DNA from 4 places in the Nonomuraea sp. NPDC004354 genome. Region 1 is predicted to be linked to each of the others. Evidence: riboswitches for the same ligand, from Rfam matches in the RefSeq annotation. Region 1 holds a riboswitch; each other region holds the start of a gene.
The links. A riboswitch is a leader RNA that binds a small molecule or an ion and turns the genes downstream of it on or off. The one in region 1 is predicted to bind cyclic di-AMP.
Positions count from the first base shown of each region.

Region 2: another riboswitch for cyclic di-AMP. It lies ahead of ACWENQ_RS21560 (D-alanyl-D-alanine carboxypeptidase family protein); the one in region 1 lies ahead of ACWENQ_RS00470 (C40 family peptidase).
Region 3: another riboswitch for cyclic di-AMP. It lies ahead of ACWENQ_RS42700 (CHAP domain-containing protein); the one in region 1 lies ahead of ACWENQ_RS00470 (C40 family peptidase).
Region 4: another riboswitch for cyclic di-AMP. It lies ahead of ACWENQ_RS09240 (NlpC/P60 family protein); the one in region 1 lies ahead of ACWENQ_RS00470 (C40 family peptidase).

Region 1 covers NZ_JBSGDV010000001.1:119,310-124,943, reverse strand. The annotation lists gene ACWENQ_RS00495 (GNAT family N-acetyltransferase) at 1-316, shown strand, start outside; gene ACWENQ_RS00490 (dienelactone hydrolase family protein) at 439-1,227, shown strand; gene ACWENQ_RS00485 (hypothetical protein) at 1,277-1,729, opposite strand; gene ACWENQ_RS00480 (branched-chain amino acid aminotransferase) at 1,904-3,001, opposite strand; gene ACWENQ_RS00475 (3-isopropylmalate dehydrogenase) at 3,211-4,263, opposite strand; cyclic di-AMP (ydaO/yuaA leader) riboswitch at 4,364-4,507, shown strand; gene ACWENQ_RS00470 (C40 family peptidase) at 4,670-5,158, shown strand; gene ACWENQ_RS00465 (hypothetical protein) at 5,376-5,498, opposite strand.
Region 2 covers NZ_JBSGDV010000007.1:102,949-108,582, reverse strand. The annotation lists gene ACWENQ_RS21560 (D-alanyl-D-alanine carboxypeptidase family protein) at 1-855, opposite strand, end outside; cyclic di-AMP (ydaO/yuaA leader) riboswitch at 868-1,010, opposite strand; gene ACWENQ_RS21555 (amidohydrolase family protein) at 1,153-1,986, opposite strand; gene ACWENQ_RS21550 (hypothetical protein) at 2,129-2,614, opposite strand; gene ACWENQ_RS21545 (DUF692 domain-containing protein) at 2,623-3,459, opposite strand; gene ACWENQ_RS21540 (TIGR04222 domain-containing membrane protein) at 3,464-4,411, opposite strand; gene ACWENQ_RS21535 (phosphoenolpyruvate carboxykinase (GTP)) at 4,585-5,634, opposite strand, start outside.
Region 3 covers NZ_JBSGDV010000029.1:56,305-61,938, reverse strand. The annotation lists gene ACWENQ_RS42710 (WD40 repeat domain-containing protein) at 1-175, shown strand, start outside; gene ACWENQ_RS42705 (RNA 2'-phosphotransferase) at 238-777, shown strand; gene ACWENQ_RS42700 (CHAP domain-containing protein) at 1,009-1,710, opposite strand; cyclic di-AMP (ydaO/yuaA leader) riboswitch at 1,726-1,860, opposite strand; gene ACWENQ_RS42695 (SEL1-like repeat protein) at 1,991-2,431, shown strand; gene ACWENQ_RS42690 (Gfo/Idh/MocA family protein) at 2,412-3,371, opposite strand; gene ACWENQ_RS42685 (aldo/keto reductase) at 3,463-4,287, opposite strand; gene ACWENQ_RS42680 (hypothetical protein) at 4,357-5,325, shown strand; gene ACWENQ_RS42675 (DUF6716 putative glycosyltransferase) at 5,322-5,634, shown strand, end outside.
Region 4 covers NZ_JBSGDV010000002.1:705,939-711,572, reverse strand. The annotation lists gene ACWENQ_RS09255 (RDD family protein) at 1-186, opposite strand, end outside; gene ACWENQ_RS09250 (RDD family protein) at 284-1,708, opposite strand; gene ACWENQ_RS09245 (amino-acid N-acetyltransferase) at 1,795-2,364, opposite strand; cyclic di-AMP (ydaO/yuaA leader) riboswitch at 2,641-2,791, shown strand; gene ACWENQ_RS09240 (NlpC/P60 family protein) at 2,797-3,840, shown strand; gene ACWENQ_RS09235 (LuxR C-terminal-related transcriptional regulator) at 3,837-4,052, opposite strand; gene ACWENQ_RS09230 (winged helix-turn-helix transcriptional regulator) at 4,278-4,694, opposite strand; gene ACWENQ_RS09225 (NADP-dependent oxidoreductase) at 4,773-5,634, shown strand, end outside.

The DNA.
Region 1 (5,634 bases):
GGACGCCCCTCCTGGCGAGATCGAGCTCGGCTACCGGCTGCGGAGGCCGGCGTGGGGCAAGGGCTTCGGCACCGAGGGCTCGCGCGCGCTCATCGAGCGCGGCTTCACCGAACAGGGCGTGGAGCGGGTGACCGCCTTCACGATGTCGGTGAACACCGGATCCAGGCGCGTGATGGAGAAGTCGGGGCTGCGGTTCGTACGGACCTTCTTCCAGGACTGGCCGGAGAGCATCGACGGGTCCGAGGAGGGCGAGGTCGAATACGCCCTGACCAAGGCCGAATGGGAAGCCGGCCGCAATTCCAGCTCGGCCCGGTGACCGAAAACAGACCCGAACAGATGCGATAAATTTATTTCCGCCTGCTATGCTGAGAAATAGGCAGCGTATTTCTTGTTAGCCTTCCTCGCGAGTCGCCCAACTCCCACCGCGAGGAATTTCTCATGTGTTATGACGCCGCCGCCCTTCCCCCCGTGCCCGGCCCCGCCGTCACCCAGGTCGCCGAGGCCGGCCCGATGACGCTCACCGCCACCGACGGCGCCCTGGTCGGCGCCTATCTCGCCCGTCCCGAACGGCCGTCGGGGGCGGCCGTGCTGGTACTGCCCGACAACAAGGGCCTGTCCGTCTTTTATGAAACGCTCACCATCCGGCTCGCCGAACAAGGGCATACCGCGCTGGCCATCGACTATTTCGCCCGCACCGCCGGCGTCGATTACCGCAGTCGCGGTGCCGAATTCGACGACATGGCCGTCCTCATGCCGCATCTGGTCCGCCTCACCCCCGCGGGACTCGACGCCGACATCAATGCGGCGGCCGAGCACGTGCGGTCGATCGGGGCCCGGTCGCTCTTCTCGCTCGGTTTCTGTTTCGGCGGGCGCCAGGCCTTCCGTTCCGCCGCCGCGCGGTTCGGGCTGGCGGGCGCCGTCGGCTTCTACGGGTTCCCCGACGCGATCAACGGCGCGCCCGGCCCCACCCAGCTCGCCGCCGACCTGACCGCCCCCATACTGGCCCTCTGGGGCGGAGCGGACGAGGCCATCCCGCCCGCCACGGTCGACGCCTTCGCCGAGGCTCTGACCACGGCCGGATGCCCGCACGAGTTCGTCACCTACCCCGGCGCGCCGCACGGCTTCTTCGAGCTCGCCGCCCGCGACTTCGCGGACGCGACGGCCGACGCGTGGCGCCGGACGCTTGACTTCGTCGGCACGCACGCCGGTCTCACCAGCGAAACGTGACGGGCTCACCTCGCCGGACAGGAGTGAGGCAGCTGCGCCTGGGGCACGGTCACCTCGCCGGACAGGGGTGGGGCAGCTGCGCGTGAGGGCAGCAGACGACGCCGAGACACAGATAGCGGCCGCCCTGGAGCCAGATCCCCCACTGCACGTCCACCCCGCGCGCCAGCAGGTCGGCCGCCTCCTCCAGCCGGTACTCCACTCCGATCCGCGCCTCCTGGTCAGGCCGCAGGAACGACCCTTCCGCGTGCGCGTACTGGGCGCGCAGCCAGGCCAGCACCTGGCCCACCTCGTCGCCGGTGAGCGAGATCCGCGAGCGGGGCTTCAACAGCCAGTCGCCGGTCCGCATGGGCGGCAGGTGCGAGCGGCTGAACAGGGCCGGGTCAGGTTCGGGAAGCGGATGGGCGGTCCCCGGCGGCCGGCCCGTCCCCGGCACGGGGCGGCGCTCCGCCTCCCGCCACAGCTCGTCGCCCACCCCCACCCAGCTGTAACAGTGCCAGTGCATGAGCTCCCCCTCGGGCGGCGCCGCTCAAGACCATCGTCTCTCTGACCGCCGGGCGGAGCGTGCCTTCTCGTCTCCGAGGGAGATTCCCTGGCAACGGGTGGGCCTACGCGAGGCGGGGCTCCGGTCGACCCGAAGGACGGACCGGAGCCCCGCGGCGGCAGGCCTGTCTCCTCGTCAGGAGAGCTTGTGGATCCAGTTGTGGGTGTCGGGGCGGGTGCCGTACTGGATGCCGAGCAGTTCCTCGCGCACCTTCATGGTCACGGGGCCGGGGGTGCCGTCGCCGATCGTCCAGGCGCGGTCCGCGCCCTTGACCGACCCGACCGGCGTCACGACCGCCGCCGTGCCGCACGCGAACACCTCGGTGAGTTCGCCCGACTCGCAGCCCGCCTGCCATTCCTCGATGGACAGGCGGCCCTCCTCGGCTTCGAGGCCGAGGTCGGCGGCCAGGGAGAGGATGGAGTCGCGGGTGATGCCGGGCAGCAGGGTGCCGGTCAGCTCGGGGGTGAAGAGCTTGTTGCCGAAGACGAAGAACAGGTTCATCCCGCCCATCTCCTCGACGTACCTGTGCTCGTTGGAGTCGAGCCAGACCACCTGGTCGCAGCCCTGCTCGACGGCCTGACGCTGGGCGACGAAGGCGGCCGCGTAGTTGCCGCCGCACTTGGCGGCGCCGGTGCCGCCGGGGGCGGCGCGGGTGTACTCGGTGGACAGCCACACCGACACCGGCTTCACGCCGCCGCTGAAGTAGGAGGCGGCGGGGGAGGCGATGACCATGTACCGGTAGCTCTTGGACGGGTAGTTGACGCCCAGCCCCACCTGCGTCGCGATGATGAAGGGCCGCAGGTAGAGGCTGTGTCCCTCGGTGGTGGGCACCCAGTCGCGGTCGGCCTGGACGAGCAGGTCGAGCGACTCGACGAAGGTGTCCTCGGGCAGTTCCGGCATGGCCATGCGGACGCAGGAGGCGTTGAAGCGGCCGGCGTTCGCGTAGGGCCGGAACGTCACGATCGACCCGGTGGCCTGGCGGTAGGCCTTGAGCCCCTCGAACAGCTCCTGCGCGTAGTGGAAGACGGAGGTGGCGGGGTCGAGGACGAGCGGCCCGTACGGCGTGAGCCGCGCGTCGTGCCAGCCCCTGCCCTCGGTGTAGTCGATCGAGATCATGTGATCGGTGAAGGTCTGTCCGAACCCCGGGTTCGCCAGTACCTGCTCGCGCTCCGCAGCGGTGCGAGCGTGGTCGGAGAGCTGCACATCGAAGCTGAGCTTCTGAGCGGTGGTCATGACAGAAATCCTTCTCTTTCCGCGAGATTTGCCCTGAGTCCATTTTGCGATGAACCGGGTAACGGGAACTTACAGCAAACGCCTGGCGTTCTCGCGAGCCGCCAGGCGCTGATTGTGGTATCCAGGCGGCTACGCGCTCGCCGGATCCCGGACAGTATGGACCCGGCCGAAGGGCGCCAGGCCGCCTATGGTGCTGGAGTGGCAGGCGGTCAGGCGCCGCCGGCTACTCGTGCGGTGATGTCGTCACCGATCTCGTGCGTCGTACGGCCGGCCCGTCCGGTGAGGCGCTCCACGATGTCGTCGGCGACGGCCTGCTCGACGCGGGCCGCCTCCTCGGTCAGGCCGAGGTGGTCGAGCATCATGGCCACCGACAGGATCGTGGCGGTGGGGTCGGCCTTGCCCTGGCCGGCGATGTCGGGCGCGCTGCCGTGGACCGGCTCGAACATGCTGGGCGCGGTCCGGTCGGGGTTGATGTTGCCGCTGGCGGCCAGCCCGATGCCGCCGGCGATGGCGGCGCCGATGTCGGTGATGATGTCGCCGAAGAGGTTGTCGGTGACGATCACGTCGAAGCGCTCGGGCTGGCTGACGAAGAACATCGAGGCCGCGTCGATGTGCTGGTAGTCGGTCGTGACCTGGGGGAACTCGGCGGCCACCCGGTTGACGGTGCGCATCCACAGGTCGCCGGCGTAGGTCAGCACGTTGGTCTTGTGGACCAGCGTGAGCTTCTTGCGGGGGCGCTCGGCGGCCTTGGCGAAGGCGTAGCGGACCACGCGCTCGACGCCGAAGGCGGTGTTGAGCGACTCCTGGGTGGCGATCTCGTGCGGGGTGCCGCGACGCAGCACGCCGCCGGCGCCCGCGTAGAGGCTCTCGGTGCCCTCGCGCACGACGATCATGTCGATGTCTTCGGGGCGGGTGTCGGCCAGCGGGGTGGTCACGCCGGGGAAGAGCTTCACCGGACGCAGGTTGACGTAGTGGTCGAGCTCGAAGCGGAGCCGCAGCAGCAGGTCGCGCTCGAGGACGCCCGGCGGGACGCTGGGGTCGCCGATCGCGCCGAGCAGGATGGCGTCGTAGCCGCGCAGCTCCTGCAGGGTCTCGTCGGTCAGGGTTTCGCCGGTGGCGTTGTAGCGAGTGGCGCCCAGATCGTAGTGGGTGGTCTCGATCTTGGCGCCGACCGCCTCCAGGACCTTGAGCCCCTCGGCGACGACCTCGGTGCCGATCCCGTCACCGGGGATGACGGCCAGACGAATGTTGCGCGACTCCATGGCCGGTACCTTACCGGGTCGTCTCGGCTGGCGAACACCTGATCTCATTGTCCGGACACGGCGTTTTGTCGTGTTTGCGGTCTTTTGACCCTTTCGTTAGAGTCTCGGCCAGCCTAATCCGGTGCGACGTTCGCACGGAGCCGGGGACCCATTCCCCCTGGGGCGAATCGGCACCCCCATGCCGTAGGGCGGCTTCCACGCCCGAGCCCGTCAGCTAACCCGGTCGGCCCCGTGGAAGGACATTCCCCTGTCTCGCATCATCACGGCTGCCGTCGTCGGCGGCCTCCTCGCCACAGGTATCGCCGCCGCCTCCCCCGCGTCGGCCGCCCCCACCCCGGTCCTGAAGCAGCCGGTCACGGCCGAACCCGGCACCGACCGGCCCGTCCAGGACGACCCCGCTCGTACGGTGACCCTCACCGGAGCGGACATCAAGAAGGCCCAGCTCGAGAAGGCACCCAAGCCCGCATGGCAGATCGCGCTCGACTTCGCGATGGCCAAGCGGGGCACGCCGTACGTCTGGGGCGGCACCGGGCCGAACGGCTACGACTGCTCAGGACTGACGATGAAGGCCTACAAGAAGGCGGGGATCGAGCTTCCTCGCGTGGCCGCCGACCAGTACCAGGCGTACGACAAGAAGATCACGTGGAACAACCTGAAGCCCGGCGACCTGGTCTTCTTCAGCGGACTGGGCCACGTCGGGATGATCTCCAAGCCCGGCTACATGGTGCACGCGCCGCACAGCGGTGACGTGGTGAAGGAGGAGAAGCTCAGCGCGTGGCGGCGCCAGGCGTTCGTCGGCGCGGTACGGCCCGACCCCAAGGGCGTGAAGCAGCAGGCGCGACTCGTCGAGGCGAAGTCCTCGTCCGCGCCCGTGGGGCTACGAGCCACGTTCTGACCCGTCGGAGCGCGCGTCAGCCCGGGAACCGGAGGCGGTTTCCGGGCTGACGCGCGCCCGGAGGGGGATCCGGGGTCTCCCCGGTGGAGCAGGGGGACCTCCACCGGGTGGTCCCGCTCAACGGGGGAAGCCGGCCGGCGCCCCCAGGGGAAAAGGGTGGTCCCACCCAGCGGGGGAAGGGTGGTGTCCCGCCCAGCGGGGAAAGGGGCGGTCCCGCTCAGCCGGGGAAGGGGGAACCGCCGTTGTCCCTGCGGTCCAGGGCGGTCTGGAGGGCCTGCGCGGCCTCTTCCTCGTGGTCGTCGGCGCGGTTCCATGGATACATGTCGTACACGTGGCTCATCTCGTTTCGCGGACGCGAGTGAAATCGGACGTCGGATCCCGGTCGCGAATCCGACCGGGCCTGGTCTCGTGCGGTCCGGATCACGGACCGGACGAAAGGGGACTTAAGGCCGACGCAACGCCGCTCACCGCGACGG
Region 2 (5,634 bases), on a different contig from region 1:
GCTGGAGCTGGACTCTCCCAGGATCACGCCGACCAGCCGATGGCCGTCACGCTCGGCCGCGAAGGCGAGGGTGTAGCCCGCGGCGCGCGTGAAGCCGGTCTTCAGGCCGACGGCGCCCGGCGTGCCGAGGAGGCGGTTGGTGTTGCGCCAGGAGTAGGCGCCGTGCTCCGCCGTCTCGGGGAGCGAGCGGTACCGGGTGGAGCCGACCTTCTTGATCGTCTTGTTGTCCAGCGCGGCCTGGGCGAGCCGTACCTGGTCGCGCGCGGTGGAGTAGCCGCCGCCCTTGGCGGGCATCCCGTCGGGGTTGACGTACAGCGAGTCCTTCATCCCGAGCGCGCGGGCGTTGGCGTTCATCTTCGCCGTGAAGGCGTCGACACCGGGCCCGTACGAGCGGGCCAGCGCGTGGGCGGCGTCCGCGCCGGAGGGCAGCATCAGGGCGTAGAGCATCTCCTCCACGGTGAGCCGGTCGCCGGCGCGCAGGTACGCCACGGAGGCGCCGCCCTTCGAGGCGTAGCGCACGTCAGCGGAGGTGACCTTGACCACGTCCGTGGGCTTGGCCTCCTTCAGCACGGTGTAGGCGGTCATCACCTTGGTGATGCTGGCCACCGGCATGCGCCGATCGGCCTTCTTGCTGAAGTAGACCTTGCCGGTCCTGGCGTCGATCAGGTGGGCGGCCCGGCCGAGCACCGCCGGGGCGTCCGCGGCGGCGGCCGGAGCGGGGGTCCGGGAGACCGGCGACACGACGCCGGGCTGGGGGGCGGCCTGCGCACCGGTGGCGACCGCGGTCACGGCGCCCGCGGTGATGACGGCGCCGAGCAGCGCGCGTCCCAGCCGGTAGGTGAGATGCGTGGGCATGAAGGGTCTGCTCCTTGGCTTCCATGCCGCCTACCGGGTTAGCTGACGGGTTCGGGCTGGGAAGTGCCCTACGGGCGCCGCTGAGCGGGCGCTCGATTCACCCCAAGGGAAGTGGGTCCCCGGCTCCGTGGATACGGATTCGGCGGCCGCGCGTCCGGCGGACTGGCCTGAGATGACGCGCGGTCCGGGCAATGAAACGGCAACGAACATGTCACAGCTCGTCGCACAACGGCCCAAAAGTAGCAAAATAGCATAAACCACGCAAATAGCCGCGAACCTCCGGCCTGCGACGGGCCGCTACATCGCGCTCAAGCCGTAGAAACGGGCGGCGTTCCCGCCGAGCACCTTGTCGCGGTCGATCCCCCCGAGAAGCGCCCCGTACACCGTGAAGACCGTCCGGTAGTCGGCCGCCAGCAGCGAGACGGGCCAGTCGCTGCCGAACATCAGCCGGTCCGGCCCGAACACCTCGACCGCGTGCTCCACGTAGGGCCGCAGGTCCGCCACGGTCCAGCGGGCGTGGTCGGCCTCGGTGACCAGACCCGACACCTTGGCGTACACGGTGGGGCAGGCGGCGGCGGCGCGCAGCAGCGACGCCCACGGCTCCAGCTCACCGGCGGCGATCCTGGGCTTGGACAGGTGGTCGATGACGAGGTTGAGCGTGGGGTGCCGCTCGGCGATCGTGACGACGTGCTCCAGATGCCGGGGCAGCAGCGAGACCACGTCGAACGGCACGCCCGCCTCGGCCAGCAGTCCGAGCCCGTCGAGCACCGCTTCCCCGATCAGCCAGTCGGGATCGGGCTCGGTGTGGATGAGGTGCCGGACGCCGACGAACTTCGGATGTCTGGTGTAGCGCTCGAGCGCTCGGGCGGCTTCCTCCGGGCGGTCGAGGGGCACCCATCCGACGACCCCGGCGATGAAGTCGTGGGCGTCGGCGTGGGCCAGCATGGCGTCGGTCTCCCAGAAGGAGTCGTCGGCCTGGACCACGACCGTCCGGTCGACGCCCGCGGCGGCCAGCTCGGGCGCCAGGTCCTCGGGGCCGAAGGTGCGGTGGATCGCCGGCAGGTCGGGAGTGGGCCAGGAGTAGGCGCCGGTCTCCAGGTTCCAGAAGTGCTGGTGGGCGTCGACTATCACGCGGCAAACATAGGATGTCTGGCCGACCTCGGCAAGAGCTCCCCGGGACTCACCGCGGCCCCAGGAAGAACGGCAGGACCGAGGCTCGGGCCGCTGCGAGGCGAAGGGTGGCCGACCCGCACTGTGGGGGGTGTCCCCCGGTTCAGCGGCGGCGCCAGGGGAACGGCAGGCGCCCGCGGCGGCGCGGTGGCGGGTCGTGGAGGATCCCTCGGGCGCGCAGCCAGTCGGCGAAGTCGTCGGCGTCGGCACGGTAGCGGGCCGGGGGCTCGGTACGGGCGGCGGCGTAGGCGGCGAACTCGGCCACCAGCGCGGCCCCCGCTGCCGCGGCGGCGTCGGGGCGCAGCCTCGCCACGATGCCGCGCCGCTTGGCGAGCAGGCTGCGCGCCTGGACGGCCAGCCGTACCTGGTCGAATCCGGCGGGCGGGGCGCCACCCGCGACCAGCGCCGCGACCACGCTCGCCTGCGCCTCCCCCAGCCGCGCCCTGACGTCCTCCAGCGACCGCTCGGGCCCCGCGGCACCCCGCGACAGCTCCCCCGACACTCCCGACACCTCCGTCACCTCCTCCGGCCCGGCCTCCCTCAGCGCCTGCGACCCGCTCCCCGCCTGCATGCTGCCGTGACCCTCCATGCCCGGTCCTACGAGGTCGCCAGGCGGCGGGCGCCCGCGGCCATGGCCGTGCGGATGCGGTCGAGCTCGCCGGCCAGCGCGGCGTCGCTCGGGTAGTGGTCGTCCCACTCCAGCAGGACGCCCGGCGGCGCCACCCGGGCGCACAGCTCCTCCAGCACCTCCAGCACCTGCTCAGGGACCGCCTGCGCGTGCGTGTCGTGCCAGACGCCGTCGTGCAGGTGCCCGCCGGCCACGTGCACGTAGGCCAGCGCGGCCAGCGGCAGCGTGTCCAGCGCCGCGACCACGGACAGGCCGAGGTTGACCTGGTTGGTGTAGAGGTTCGCGACGTCGACCAGCAGCCCGACCCCGGTGCGCGCCACCAGCTCGCCGAGGAACTCGGCCTCGGTCAGCTCGTCCTCCGGCCAGCCGAAGATGGCCGCCACGTTCTCCAGCGCCAGCGGGACGGGCAGCGCGTCCTGGGCGCGTCTGATGTTGTCGGCGACGACCGCGAGCGTCTCGCGGGTGCGCGGGACCGGCAGCAGGTGCCCGGCCTCCATCCCGCCCCCGCGCACGAACGCCAGGTGCTCGCTCACCAGCGGCGCGTCGAGCGCCTGCGCGCAGGCCGCCAGGTGGGCCAGGCGCGCGGGGTCCGGCGGGGTGGCGTCGCCGAGGCCGAGGCCGACGCCGTGCGGGACCACGGGGACGCCTCTTTCCCTCAGGACGCGCAGCGACTCGGGCAGCGCGGCCGGCCTGATGTTCTCCGCGACGATCTCGACGAAGTCGACGTCGGGCAGGCGCTCCACCGTCAGGTCGATCTCCGGCCGCCAGCCGATGCCCACGCCGAGCCGGCCGTCCATCGGGCGCATCCCGTCACCCGCCGCCGCAGCCGCCACCGCACCCGCCGCCGCAACCGGACCCGCCGCCACAGCTGGAGCCGCCGCCGTCGGAGGAGCCGAAGTCGCCGCCGCCGTGGAGGGTGTCGGAGCCCGACCCGCCGCCGCAGGACCCCGAGGCGCAGCTCGATGACGAGACGGCCTTGTGCTTCTCGTCCAGTTCGTCCCTGAGGGTCGCGTCGTCGAGCTCGCTCAGGCCGTACAGGGCGACGGGCACGCCGATGGCGAAGGCGAGGTCGGGGGCGGCCGCCCCGCGCACGTGCCGTTGCTCGGCACGGAGCAGCTCCGCCTGCCCGGCATGGCTGAGGATGTTGGTGAGGGCGCGTCGCCGCCGCCGGGCGACGATCCGGCCGGCCAGCCAGACGATCGCGCAGATGAGCACCGTCGCCACGGAGAGCGGCTCGACGGGCACGGCGCCGGCGACGAGCATGACCGCCGTGAAGATCCCGAGTATGGCCGCGAGGCCCGACAACCCGCTCACGCGGGTCAGGTGGGTACGGACCGGCACCAGCGAACCGTCGGGCACGAGCAGGCCGGCCCCCATGAGGTGGTGTCGCAGGTCGTCCATGGCGGGGCCGGTGCCGACCTCGTGGCGCAGCGCGTGCACCGGCATGCCGCCGGGCAGCACGGCCACGGCGGCGAGCACGGCCCGCTCGACGGGATCGGCCGAGTCGGCTCCCGCCACGGGGTGCACCAGGCCGCCGCGGGAGACGCGCAGCGCGCCCGCCCTGGCCAGGAGGGCGATCGCGGTGTTGACGACCCGCAGGGGGCCGCCGGCGAGGTAGGCGAGCTCGTAATGGCCCAGATCGCCGCCGGCGTGCGCCGCCACCTCCCGGACCCTGGCGTGCTCCCGCAGGAGCGAGGACGTGGTCTTCGCGACCGCGACGGCCAGCAGTAACGCGAGAAAGAACAGAACGAATGCCATGTACTGCCCCCTGAGGGAAGGACGGCCCGTGTGCTTATGAGACGCGTGGCGTCCCCTCAAAAGTTTCCCTCAGTTCGGGCACGCGCAGGAAGAGCGCAGGCATATGCCCCATGGCACGCGGAGGAACCGTCCACCGCCATGCCGGGCCGTCCCCGCCCGGCATGGCCTCGACATCACAGCCGGTCGAGGAGCGCCTCGTACTCGGCCCACAGCTCCTTGGGCAGGTGGTCGCCGAACTTCTCGAAGTGCGCGGGGATCAGGGCCGCCTCCTGCCGCCACACCTCACGGTCGACGGTGAGCAGCGTGCGCAGGTCCTCCTCCGACAGGTCGAGCCCCTCGGTGTCGAGCTCCCTCGGCAGCAGCCCGATCGGCGTCGGTACGGCCTCGGCCTCGCCGTTCAGCCGCTCGACGATCCACTTCAGCACGCGGCTGTTCTCGCCGAAGCCCGGCCAGATGAAGCGGCCGGCGTCGTCCTTGCGGAACCAGTTCACGTAGTAGATGCGGGGCAGCCGCGCGTCCTCGCGGCGGCCGACGGACAGCCAGTGGCCGAAGTAGTCGCCCATGTTGTAGCCGCAGAACGGCAGCATCGCGAACGGGTCGTAGCGCAGCTCGCCGACCTTGCCCTCGGCGGCGGCGGTCTTCTCGGAGGCGACGTTGGCTCCGAGGAAGACGCCGTGCTGCCAGCTCAGCGACTCGGTGACCAGCGGTACCGCGGTGGCGCGGCGGCCGCCGAACAGGATCGCCGAGATGGGCACGCCCTTGGGGTCCTGCCATTCGGGGGCGATGGTCGGCGCCTGGGACGCCGGGGTGGTGAAGCGGGCGTTCGGGTGGGCGGCCGGCTCCTCGGAGTCGGGCGTCCACGAGCGGCCCTTCCAGTCGGTGAGGTGCGCCGGCGGCTCGTCGGTCAGCCCCTCCCACCACACGTCGCCGTCGTCGGTGAGCGCGACGTTGGTGAAGATGCTGTTGCCCCACAGCGTCTTCACGGCGTTGGCGTTGGTGGTCTCGCCGGTGCCGGGCGCCACGCCGAAGAAGCCGGCCTCCGGGTTGATGGCGTACAGCCTGCCGTCCTCGCCGAACCGCATCCAGGCGATGTCGTCGCCGATCGTCTCGACCTTCCACCCGGGAACGGTCGGCTGGAGCATGGCGAGGTTGGTCTTGCCGCAGGCGCTCGGGAAGGCGGCGGCGATGTAGCGGGTCTCGCCCGTGGGCGGGGTCAGCTTGAG
Region 3 (5,634 bases), on a different contig from region 1:
CAAGCTCGACTGGACCGGCGACAACCAGGTGACCCTGCACGTCTCCCAGTACCCCACGGGCAAGGCCACCAGGATGACCGTCCTGCAGCACGACGTGACCTCGGGCGCGACCAGGGTCCGCGACAGCTACTCGATGCTCAAGGACACGTTCGTCTTCGCCGCCTGCGGCGGCTGAGCGCGGCCCCGCCCGCCGTACCCCCTTTGCCGGGTACGGCGGGCGGTCGGCACAATGCCCGCATGACCGACAGGACCGTGCGGATCTCCAAGTACCTGGCCAGGCACCTGCGCCACGACCCCGCCGCCATCGGGATCACGCTGGACGAGCACGGCTGGGTGCCGATCGACGAGCTGCTGGCGGCCGCGGCCAGGCACGGCTTCCCCATCACCAGGGATGAGCTCGACACGGTGGTGGCCGACAACGACAAGCGGCGCTACGCGATCAACGGCGACCGCATCAGGGCGAGCCAGGGCCACTCCGTGCCCGTCGACCTGGGACTGGCGCCGGTGGAGCCGCCGCACGTCCTCTACCACGGCACCGTCGGGCGCAACCTGGCCGCCATCAGGCGCTCGGGCCTGCTGCCGATGACCAGGAGGCACGTCCATCTGTCGGCCGACAGGCAGACGGCGGTGCGGGTCGGCTCCCGGCGCGGCGTCCCGGTGGTGCTGGTCGTCGACGCGCGGGCGATGCACGCGGCCGGGCACGAGTTCGTCGTCAGCGCCAACGGGGTGTGGCTCACCGACGCCGTGCCGGCTGCTTACCTGCGGTTCCCCGGCTGATCGGTGCAGACAGGGGGATGGACGAGGGTCCTGCGGGTGGCCGGAGGGCACGCGCGCTGAGACGGCGCCGTCGCGGCCCGGGGGAACGTTCTGCGGGGGAACGTACTGCGGGGGGAACGGGGTGGCCGGTCCGAGGGGACCGGCCCGAGCCCGTGGGTGGCCCCCGTCACCGGAGCGGCGCGTGGCCGTCCTGGCGACAGGGCCGGGGGGAATGCGGGGGAAGGGGAAGCGTCAGCCGCCGTAGCTGGGGTAGCCGTAGCCGACGACCTGCGACTTCGGACGGACACGCTGCTCGACGGCGCCGTTGCCGGTGTTGCCCTCGATCGTGCTGATCGTGCCGTCGCCGTTGTCCTTCTCGACGAAGCCGACGTGGTCGATGGAGTCGAGGCTCTTGCTGCCGTCCCAGGCGAAGAAGACGACGGCGCCGGGCTTGGGCGCGGTGCCCCAGCGCTTGTTGGCCTTGAACCACTTGGCGTGGGTCACCGTGTAGGCGTCCCAGCCGACCTGCGTGCGGGCGCCGGTCATCTCACCGACCCACGAGACGAACATCGCGCACCACGGGGCGTTGGCGTACGCGCTGACGTCGCCGCCGTCCCTGACGACCGTCTCCCTGGCGCGCTGCGATCCGACGTACCAGTTCTGGAACTTGGTTCCGCCGCCCGCGGAGTTCTCCTTGACGCCGACCTGCTTCTTGGCCTCGGTGAGAACGACGGTGGCGGAGGGGATGACCTTGGCCTCCGGCCTGGCGGCGGCGGGCTTGCCGGCCTCCTCCTTGGGCGCCTTGGCGAGGACGGCTACCCGCTGGCTCTCGGACAGCGGGAGCTTCTCGGCCTGGGCGGCGGTGGGAACGAACGAGCCGGCGATGACGACGGCGCCGAGCGCGGCATGCGCGTAGGTGAGCTTCGGGGCACGGCTACGGCTGGGCTTTGCCATGGGAAGGGGAACTCCTTGCTAGCTTCCTGCCGCTTACCGGGTTAGCTGACGGGTTCGGACGCGAAGCTGCCCTACGGCACGGTGTGCCGATTCACCCCAGAGGAAGTGGGTCCCCGGTTCCGCATGGTGCGGATTCAGCGGTCACAGGCGAACCTGTGATGATTGCAATGACAGGCAATGTCCGGAATGCCCGGTTTATGCCTTGAGTGAGCCTAAGGTAATACACGAGGCAAGTAGCTTACAAATTGATAAAGGTCCGGCGATCATTTACGGTCAGGTCATGTCGCCACAGGACCTGTTCAACAGGGGGCTGCGGGAAGACGGACACCGTCCGGACGAAGCCCGGCGATGGTATCTCCTGGCGATCGCATCGGGCCATCCGGCCGCCGTCCAGCGGGCGGCCTTCAACCTCGCGCTGATCGAGGACGAGAGCGGCCACCTCGACGCGGCCCGCCACTGGTACGGCAGGGCCGGCACGCCCAGGGCGATGTTCAACCTCGGCGTCCTGGAGGACTGCTGCGGCAACACCGACGCGGCCCGGCGCTGGTACGCCAGGGCCATCGAAACCGGCCACGAGGAGGCCGCGCCGCGCGCCATGTTCAACCTCGGCCTGCTGGAGGGCAGGGAGGGCCGCCCCGACCGGGCCCGCGCCCACTTCCGGGCGGCCGCGGGCTCCGGCCACGCCGAGGCGGCGGCCCGCGCTACCGAGCGCCTAGCCTGACCCTGGCGTCCTCCAGCATCCGCATCATCGCCAGGCTCTCGTCCAGCGGCATGACCGAGCTCTCCGTCCTGCCGTCGGCCAGCGCGGCGCGCACCTCGCGCACCTCCTCGGCGTAGCCGTTCATGGCGGGGTCCAGGACGAGCTCCTCCGGATCCACGCCCGGCCCCGACAGCACGATGCGCCGCGGCGCCCAGAACGGCGCGGCGATGTCGGCCCGCAGCCCCGTGCCCACCACGGTCGCGGTGTTGGCCAGCGGGCTGAGCAGCGAGGTTTCGACCAGCGCCCTGGTGCCGCCCGCGTAGGTGAGCAGCGCCGCCACCTCGGCGTCCACGCCGGAGGGGCCGAGCGATCCGGTGAGATGCGTCTCAGCCGGCTCGCCGAGCAGCAGCTGCGCCAGCCCGAACGGGTAGATCCCCAGGTCGAGCAGCACCCCGCCGCCGAGCGCGGGGTTCCAGAGCCGGTGCTCGGCCGCGTAAGGCTGGACGAAGCCGAACGAGGCCTGCACCGAGCGCAGCTCCCCGAACCTCTCCTCCGTCAGCAGCGCCCTGATCAGGGGATTGAAGCGCATCCACATCGCTTCCATCAGGAACACGCCCGCCTGCCTGGCCAGCTTCACCATCCGCTCGGCGTCGGCCACGCTCGCGGCGAGAGGTTTCTCACACAGCACGGCCTTGCCCGCCGCGATGGCCGCCTCGGCCACCTCCAGATGCTGCGCGTGCGGGGTGGCCACGTAGATCACGTCGACGGCGGGGTCCTGGCACAGCTGGGCGTAGGAGCCGTAGGCCGCGTCCGCGCCGAGCGCCGCCGCCAGCTCCGCGGCCCTGCCCTGGTCGCGGGAGCCGACCGCGGCCACCCGCATGCCGGGCTCCGCGGCGATCACCGCGCCGACCATCCTGGCGATCCCGCCCGTGGCCGCGATGCCCCACGCTAACTCACGCATGACGAACCTCCCTTTCCGCGATCAATCCTCCCTTATCGCGGACATGCGAACGGCCCGCGCCGGCGGCGCGGGCCGTGCCCGTTCGGTCATGTCAGCCCATCCAGTTGAACGTGGCGGGGTCGGGACCGAGGCGCGTGCCGGTGTTCAGCGCGCCGATCGCCGCCATGTCCTCCGGGTCGAGGGTGAAGTCGAACACGTCGATGTTCTCCCTGATCCGCGAAGGGGTGACCGATTTGGGGATCACCACGTTGCCGAGCTGGACGTGCCAGCGCAGCACGACCTGCGCGGGCGACTTGCCGTGCTTGCGGCCCAGCGTGGCCAGCGCCGGATCGTCGAGCAGCCTCCTGCCCTGCCCGAGCGGGCTCCACGCCTCGGTGAGGATGCCGTTGGCCTCGTGGAAGGCGCGCAGCTCCGGCTGGGGGAAGCGGGGGTGCAGCTCGATCTGGTTGATCGAGGGGACGATCTCGGTCTCGTTCATGAGCCGCTCGAGGTGGGCGATCGTGAAGTTCGACACGCCGATCGCACGCACCCTGCCGTCCTTGTAGAGCCGCTCCATCGACTTCCACGCCTGGACGTACTTGTCCTGCGCGGGGACGGGCCAGTGGATGAGGTAGAGGTCGAGCTGGTCGAGCCCCAGCCGGGAAAGGCTCGCCTCGAAGGCCGCCTCGGCCCTGTCGTGGTCGTCGTTCCACAGCTTGGTGGTGATGAACAGCTTCTCGCGCGGAACGTCCGCGCGGGCGATCGCCCGGCCCACGCCCTCCTCGTTGAAGTAGAGCCTGGCGGTGTCGATGCTGGTGTAGCCGGCCTCGATGGCGAAGGACACGGCCCGCTCCGCCTCGTCGTCGGGAACCTGCCAGACGCCGAAGCCGAGTTGCGGTATCTGCACGCCGTCGGTGTTGAGCAGCAGCGAGTTCATGTTCATCTCTCCATTGTTAACGTCGCGTTGGCTGGCACTTCGAGTGGGCGTCCTACCGTGGCGCGTGTCGTGAACGAACAGGAATCCGTGGCCTGGGTGGAGTCGCCACTTCAGATGCTCTGCGCCGTCGAGGCCCACCACGCCGGGCTGCTGGGAGACCGGACGCTGGTGGTGCCGCGCGCCGGGCTGCGCCCGCTGGCCACCACCAGGCGGGAACTGCTCAGGCTCGACCTGCCGCGCGGGCTGGAGCTGGCCGAACCCAGCGAGCGCATGCCCCGCACGCTCAACGCCGTCGGCGACGCCTTCTCCGGCCGGGTCCAGCTGCGCTGGGTCATGATCCGCCCCGGTCGCGTCGTGATCGTCGACGACGGGCTCGCCACGATCCGGCTGCTGGAGCTGCTGTCGGCCCGCCCCGCCAGGCCGCTGCTGCGGGCCCGCGCCGAGCCGAGCGCCTGGCGGACCACGCTCGGCCTGCTGGCGGCCGGACGGCTGCGCCGTACCGCCCGCAAGGGCGCGCTGTCGGTGTTCACGGCCCTTCCCGTGCCAGGCGAGCTGGCGGCGGCCGTCCGGCAGGCCGGCGTCGAGCTGGCCGGCCACGACTTCGACTGGCTGCGCGCGCAGCCGATGAGCACGCCCGGCCCCTCCGAGCGGACGGTCGTGCTCGGCACCTCCCTGGTCAGGAACGGCCTGGTGCACCGCGAGCGCTACCTGCGCTGGCTGACGGAGCTGGCGGCCGAGGAGCCGCTGGCCTACTACCCGCACCGCCGCGAGGACCCCGTCGACCTGGCCCTCATCCGCGAGCGGCCCGGCATCACCGTCCACGCCCCCGGCGTTCCAGCCGAGCTGACCCTGCGCGGCCTGTCCGCCGAGCAGCGCGTGGTCAGCCTCCCCTCGACCGCCATCAGCTCGCTGCGGGTGCTGCTCAGCCCGCGCGGCGTCGCGGTCGAGCCCGTGCACGTGCCCGACGACTGGTGGACCAGCCGCGCGGCGCCATCCCTCCGATCCCACCTGCAGATGTTCTCGGGAGTACCCAGTTGAAGGTCCTGGCTCTGGCCGATTCCGACTCGTACCTGAAGTGGGCGGCCAGTCTCCTGGACGACCTGCCCGCCGACTGCGTGACGGAGCTCGCGGTCGTGCGCACCCCGATCACCCCCTCACCGGAGCAGATCGCCGCCGCGGTCGCCGGGACGCGGTCCTCGGCCGTCCCCGTGCTGTCGGCGCGGGCGCTCAGGCGCGCGGCCGAACGGCTGCGGCCCGACGCGATCCTCGTGGCGTGCACGGGACCGGTCGTCGACGTGCTGGTCGCCGAGGTCCTCGACGGCCTGCGGCCGCGACCCGTCTTCGTCA
Region 4 (5,634 bases), on a different contig from region 1:
GGCCAACAACCTCGGCAACCGGTCGCCATACACCTCAAGCAGGCCGACAGTCCGCAACAAACCCCAGGCCGTGATGAACAGAATGTAATAGAGAACCCCGACGACGAGAGCCTCAATGCTTCGCGCGACGAGCCGTTCCCACCAATCGGCCGGTACGGCCGGCACTCCTGGCGGCGGCGCGACCATAAGCCCCATTCTGTACGCCGGCCGGCCGCGATTACAGGGCCGGGGACGCGAAAACGGGGGCCGGCGCGACGCCGGTCCCCGTTTTTTCGGTATCCGCTTACTTGATCTTCACGACCACGGTGCCGGCGAACTTGTCGGCGAAGGTCTGCTGCAGCGGCTTGTCCCAGAGGTGGGAGGCGCCGTTGACGCCGATCGCGGCGAAGGCCAGCAGGCCACCGAGGATCGGGATGGCGTTGAGGATCACGCCGCCCCACGTGATGCCGGCCCGCTTGATGGCGGAGTCGCTCTCCAGACCGCCGGGGGGCAGCGAGCCGCCGACCGGGACGATCTTGATACCCATGATCATCTTGCCGACCGTCTGCCCCTTGGACTTGGTCAGCAGGAACTCGTAGCCCACGTAGAACAGCGCCGCGAGGACGGCGAGGATCGCCGCGAGGACGAGCGGGTTCATGCCGGTGAACGTGCCGGTGGCGAGGTCGTAGCTCGGACCCGCGACCATGAACAGGACCGTGCTCACGATGATCCAGAAGACCGCGAAGATCACGCCGTCGACGATGCGGGCGACCAGGCGCTGCCACCACTCGGCGAGCGGGGCGGGTGCGCCGGGCGGCTGCAGGCCGGCCGGAGCGCCGTACGGCTGGCCGTAGCCGGGCTGGCCGTAGGCGGGCGGCTGCTGCTGGCCGTAACCGGGCTGGTAGGGCTGCTGCTGGCCGTAGGGCGAGGACTGACCGTAGCCGGGCTGCGACTGGCCCTGCTGGCCGTAGCCCTGCTGACCGTAGCCGGGCTGCTGGCCGTAACCGGGCTGCTGACCCGAGGGCTGGCCGTAACCGGGCTGCTGGCCGGACGCCGGCTGGCCGTACCCGGGCTGCTGCTGGCCGTAGCCGGGCTGGCCGTACTCCGGCTGCTGGCCGTACTCGGGCTGCTGGCCCGAGGAGCCCTGCTGCTGGCCGTAGCCCTGCTGCCCGTACTCGGGCTGCTGGCCGGAGGAGGCCTGCTGCTGACCGTAGCCCTGCTGGCCGTACTCGGGCTGCTGGCCCGAGGCGGCCTGCTGGCCGTAGCCGGGCTGGCCGTAGCCGGGCTGGCCGTACTGCTGGCCGTAGCCCTGCTGACCGTAAGGCTGCTGGCCGGAAGCGGGGGGCTGCTGGCCGTAGCCCTGCTGGCCCGAGGAGGGCTGGCCGTAGCCGGGCTGCTGGCCTGACGCGGGCTGGCCGTAGCCCTGCTGTCCATAGCCGGGCTGCTGCTGGCCGTAGCCCTGCTGGCCCGAGGAAGGCTGGCCGTAGCCGGGCTGCTGCTGCTGGCCGTAACCCTGCTGGCCGTAACCGGGCTGCTGGCCGTAGCCCTGCTGGCCGTAGCCTTGGTCGGGCTGGCCCTGTGACGGCTGACCGTAGCCGCCGCCCTCATGGCGATAGCCGACGATCGTCACGTCAGGATCCGGCTGCTCGCCAGGGCGTCCTGCGTTCTGCTGACCGTATCCGGAATTGTCGTCAGGTTGGTCCGGGTACGGCGGCTGTCCGGTGCTCACCGTGTCACCTCGCTTCGATGGCGCATGTGGCACATGTCAGGACACATGCTTGCTGTTGCCCAACGTATCGACATGAGTATCAACAATCACCTTTCCTCTTGGTCAACGCCGTAGTCAACTGCGTCCAGATGAAGCAGCATCCTGGTGTTGCCAAGGGTGTTGGGCTTGACGTGCTCGAGGTCCAGAAACTCGGCCACACCCTCGTCGTAGGAGGCCAGCAGCTCGGCGTAGACCTCGGGTGATACCGGTGTTCCCTGGATGGGCACGAAGCCGTGTCGGGCGAAGAAGTCGACCTCGAACGTCAGGCAGAAGACCCGGCGAAGGCCCAGGTCGCGAGCTGTTCTCACGAGCGCGGTAACAATACGGTGACCGACGCCTGAACCTTTGGCCGCGGGATCGACGGCTACCGTGCGAATTTCGGCGAGGTCCTCCCACAGCACATGGAGCGCGCCACAGCCGACCACCTGGCCGCCGCGCTCGGCGACCCAGAACTCCTGGACGTCCTCGTACAGCGTGACCGTGGCTTTTTCGAGAAGCTTGCGGCCCGCCCCCGCATAGATGTCGACCAGGCGCTTGATCGACCTGACGTCCGGCGTGCGGGCGCGCCGTACGACGATCTCGGTGTCCTGCATTGGGCGCTCGACGGCCTGCTCCATGGCCCTTCAGCGTACCGAGCTTGTTTCGGCCCATCCCTAACTACCATCACATGACCTCACGTAGCGAGGCGAGCACGCTCCGCATCGACGCACGACATGCCCGACAAATCTCTGCCAATCCGGGCAAAGGGCACGCAATGCCCTGGTTGATCAGGCTTTCGCGTGACCCGCCCGTGATCCTTTGTTTGCGCATCCTCTACTGGATCCGTAGTTCTGGTTGAGCACGAACCTGGCTTGCACTAGTGTCCAGCGACGATGTCACCCACGCAGCCAGGCGTGGGTGACGCGCCTAATCCCCCACCACGGGGAGCCGGGGACCCGCCGGCGGACCACCGACCGCCACAGGGGTGAGTCCGAGTCCGTGCTCGGTAGGGCTGCTCCGGCCCGAACCCGTCAGCTAACCCGGTCGGCGGCTACGAGAGGAGCTGGTTGGTGAAGCGCAGGCGCACTCACGAGGGGAAGTCCGCGGGCAAGCACGCCCGCCCCCACGAACCGGGCTCCCCCAGGAAGCGGTTCGCCGTCGTGAGCGCCGCGATGGCCGTCCTCGCCCTCGCCATGCCGCTGAGCCCGGCCGCCGCCGACCCCAAGCCGACGCTCAAGGAGCTCGCCGAGCGCGTCGAGAAGATGCACAACGACATCGAGACGCTCACCGAGCAGTACAACGGGCAGCGCGAGAAGCTCAAGGGCGTCAAGAAGTCCGCCGAGACCGCCAAGAAGGTCCTGGCCACCAGCGAGGCCGATCTGGCCGCCAAGCGCGCCCGAGCCACGCTCGTGGCCGAGAGCACCTACATGTACGGCGGCCTCGCCGACGGCCTGGCCTTCACCTCGGCGGCCGACCCCGACTCCTTCCTCGACGCCGCCGCCACCTCCTACGCCCTCGGCCAGCAGCAGGGCCAGGAGGTCAAGGAACTCGCCGAGTCCATCGCCGCCGCCGAGAAGGCGAGGTCGACCGCCAAGACACGCCTGGCCGAGGTCCAGAAACTCGTCAACGACCTCGGCAGCAAGCGCGACAAGATCACCTCGATGGTCGCCAAGACCGAGAGCAGCCTGTTCCGGCGCGCCCTGGGCGAGGCGGGACGGCCGGGCACCCGCGCCAGCAGGGTCAACCTGCCCATCATCGGCAGCGGCAAGGCCGCGCAGGCCGCCCGCTGGGCGCTGACCCAGCAGCTCAAGCCGTACGTGTGGGGCGCCGAGGGGCCGAGTTCCTTCGACTGCTCGGGCCTGGTCATGGCCGCCTACCAGCAGGTGGGCATCAGCCTGCCGCACTACACCGGCGACCAGTGGACGGCCGGCACCCACATCTCGCGCGAGCAGCTACGCCCCGGCGACCTGGTCTTCTTCTACAACGACCTGCACCATGTGGGCATCTACATCGGCGGCGGGATGATGGTGCACGCGCCCCGCACGGGTGACGTCGTCCGGGTCGCCGCGATCGCCAACAGGCCGTTCGCGGGAGCCGTACGGATCGCCGACTAGATCAGTCGCCGGCGCGCGGCCCAGGCCACGGCCTCGATGGCCGTGGCGACGCCGATCCTGTCGCAGATGACGCGCAGGCGGCGGCGGACCGTGCGGCCGCTGATCTCCAGCGTTCTGCCCACGCGGTCGACCGTGACGCCCTTGGCCAACTCCGCGAGCAGATCCAGGTCGTCCTGGCTCAACACGACTCCGTCGTCGGTGAGCACATCCATCGGGAGCCCTCCCCCCAACAGCACAACTCGGCGACGTCTCGGCTCGAGCACCGCTGCTCGTCCCGCAGACGGTAAACGCATACTCGAAAGGTCGTCAAGGTTGATTCCACGAAGCGCTTGACGGCGACTATTGACTTGATCGTTTCTATATGAAGAACTCGCGCGGCATACGGCACGAAGATCAGGCCACAACCGGCCGACCGCAATGCGCTCTTATCCTGAATTTCACGCCGTTTTTTCAGCGGCCTGCCCGGCGTCATAGCGTTCGCGGGCAAGCTCGACATCCTCGATGTGACTCTCCGCCCATTCCTTGATCGCGGCCATGAGCGGGAGCAGACTCGTTCCGAGTGGCGTGAGCTCATAATCCACGCGCACCGGCACCGAGGCGGTCACCGTTCTGAAGACCAGCCCGTCCCTTTCCAGCCCGCGAAGCGTCTGCGTCAGCATCTTCTGGCTCACGCCCGCGACCGTCCTGGCCAGATCGCTGTATCGCATCGAGCCGCCGGCCAGGGCGGTGAGTATCAGGCTGACCCATTTGTCGCTGAGGGTGTCCAGCAGCTTCCTCGAGGGGCACTGCGCGACGTACGCGTCGTACTCCTGCTTGGCCGCGGCACGGCGCGCGGCCGCCGTCGTGGTCGCCATGCGAGCTCCTCCGGGTGGCTTACGCACTTCCAGGTGCCTTCTTACCAGAAGAGAGCTTCTCTCCCTAGGGTCGTCCGTATGACAACCATGCGTGCGCTCATCGGCGGTTCCGGCTCTCCCGAGCTCATCGAGGCCCCGGCTCCCCAGGCGGGCCGGGGCCAGGTCCGGATCAAGGTCGCCGCCGCCGGCCTGAACCCGTTCGACCTCGCGGTCGCCTCAGGTTCGCTCAGCGACTACGGCGTCGCCCGCGAGCTCGACTCCTACGGCCTCGGCTTCGACGCCGCGGGCGTGGTCGACCAGGTGGGTGAAGGCGTCGCCATCGCCCCCGGGCAAGAGGTGATCGCCTTGGTCAGCCGGCTCGAACTGCCGACCAAGGCCCAGGCGGACCACGTGGTGGTCGACGCGGCGGCGGTCGCGCCCGCTCCGGCGGGGTTGTCCTTGGTCGAGGCCGCCACCCTGCCGCTCAACACGCTGACCGCGTGGCAGTCGCTCGACCGGGCGAACCTGAGCCAGGGCCAGACCGTCCTGGTCACGGGGGCCGCGGGCGCCGTCGGCGGGTTCGCGGTGGAACTGGCGGCGGCCCGCGGCCTGCGGGTGGTGGCCGCGGCGGGAGGCGACGACGAGGAACTGGTCCGGGAGTTCGGCGCCGAGTGGTTCGTCCCGCGCGGGGAGGATCTGGGCGAGGCGGTCAGGAAGCGGGTGCCAGGCGGGGTGGACGCCGTGATCGACGCCGCCGTGACCGGCCTGGCGGGACTGAACGCCCTCCGCGACGGGGGGACGTTCGTCACCCTGACGGCCGGCGTGGCACCGGTCGCGCTGCGGGGGACGGACGTGGCCACCGTGTTCTTCAGCGAGGAGCCGTTCCAGCTCGCCGAGATCGCCCGGCTGGCCGGGCTCGGCCGGCTGACCGCGAGGGTCGCCGGGACCTACCCCCTGGAGC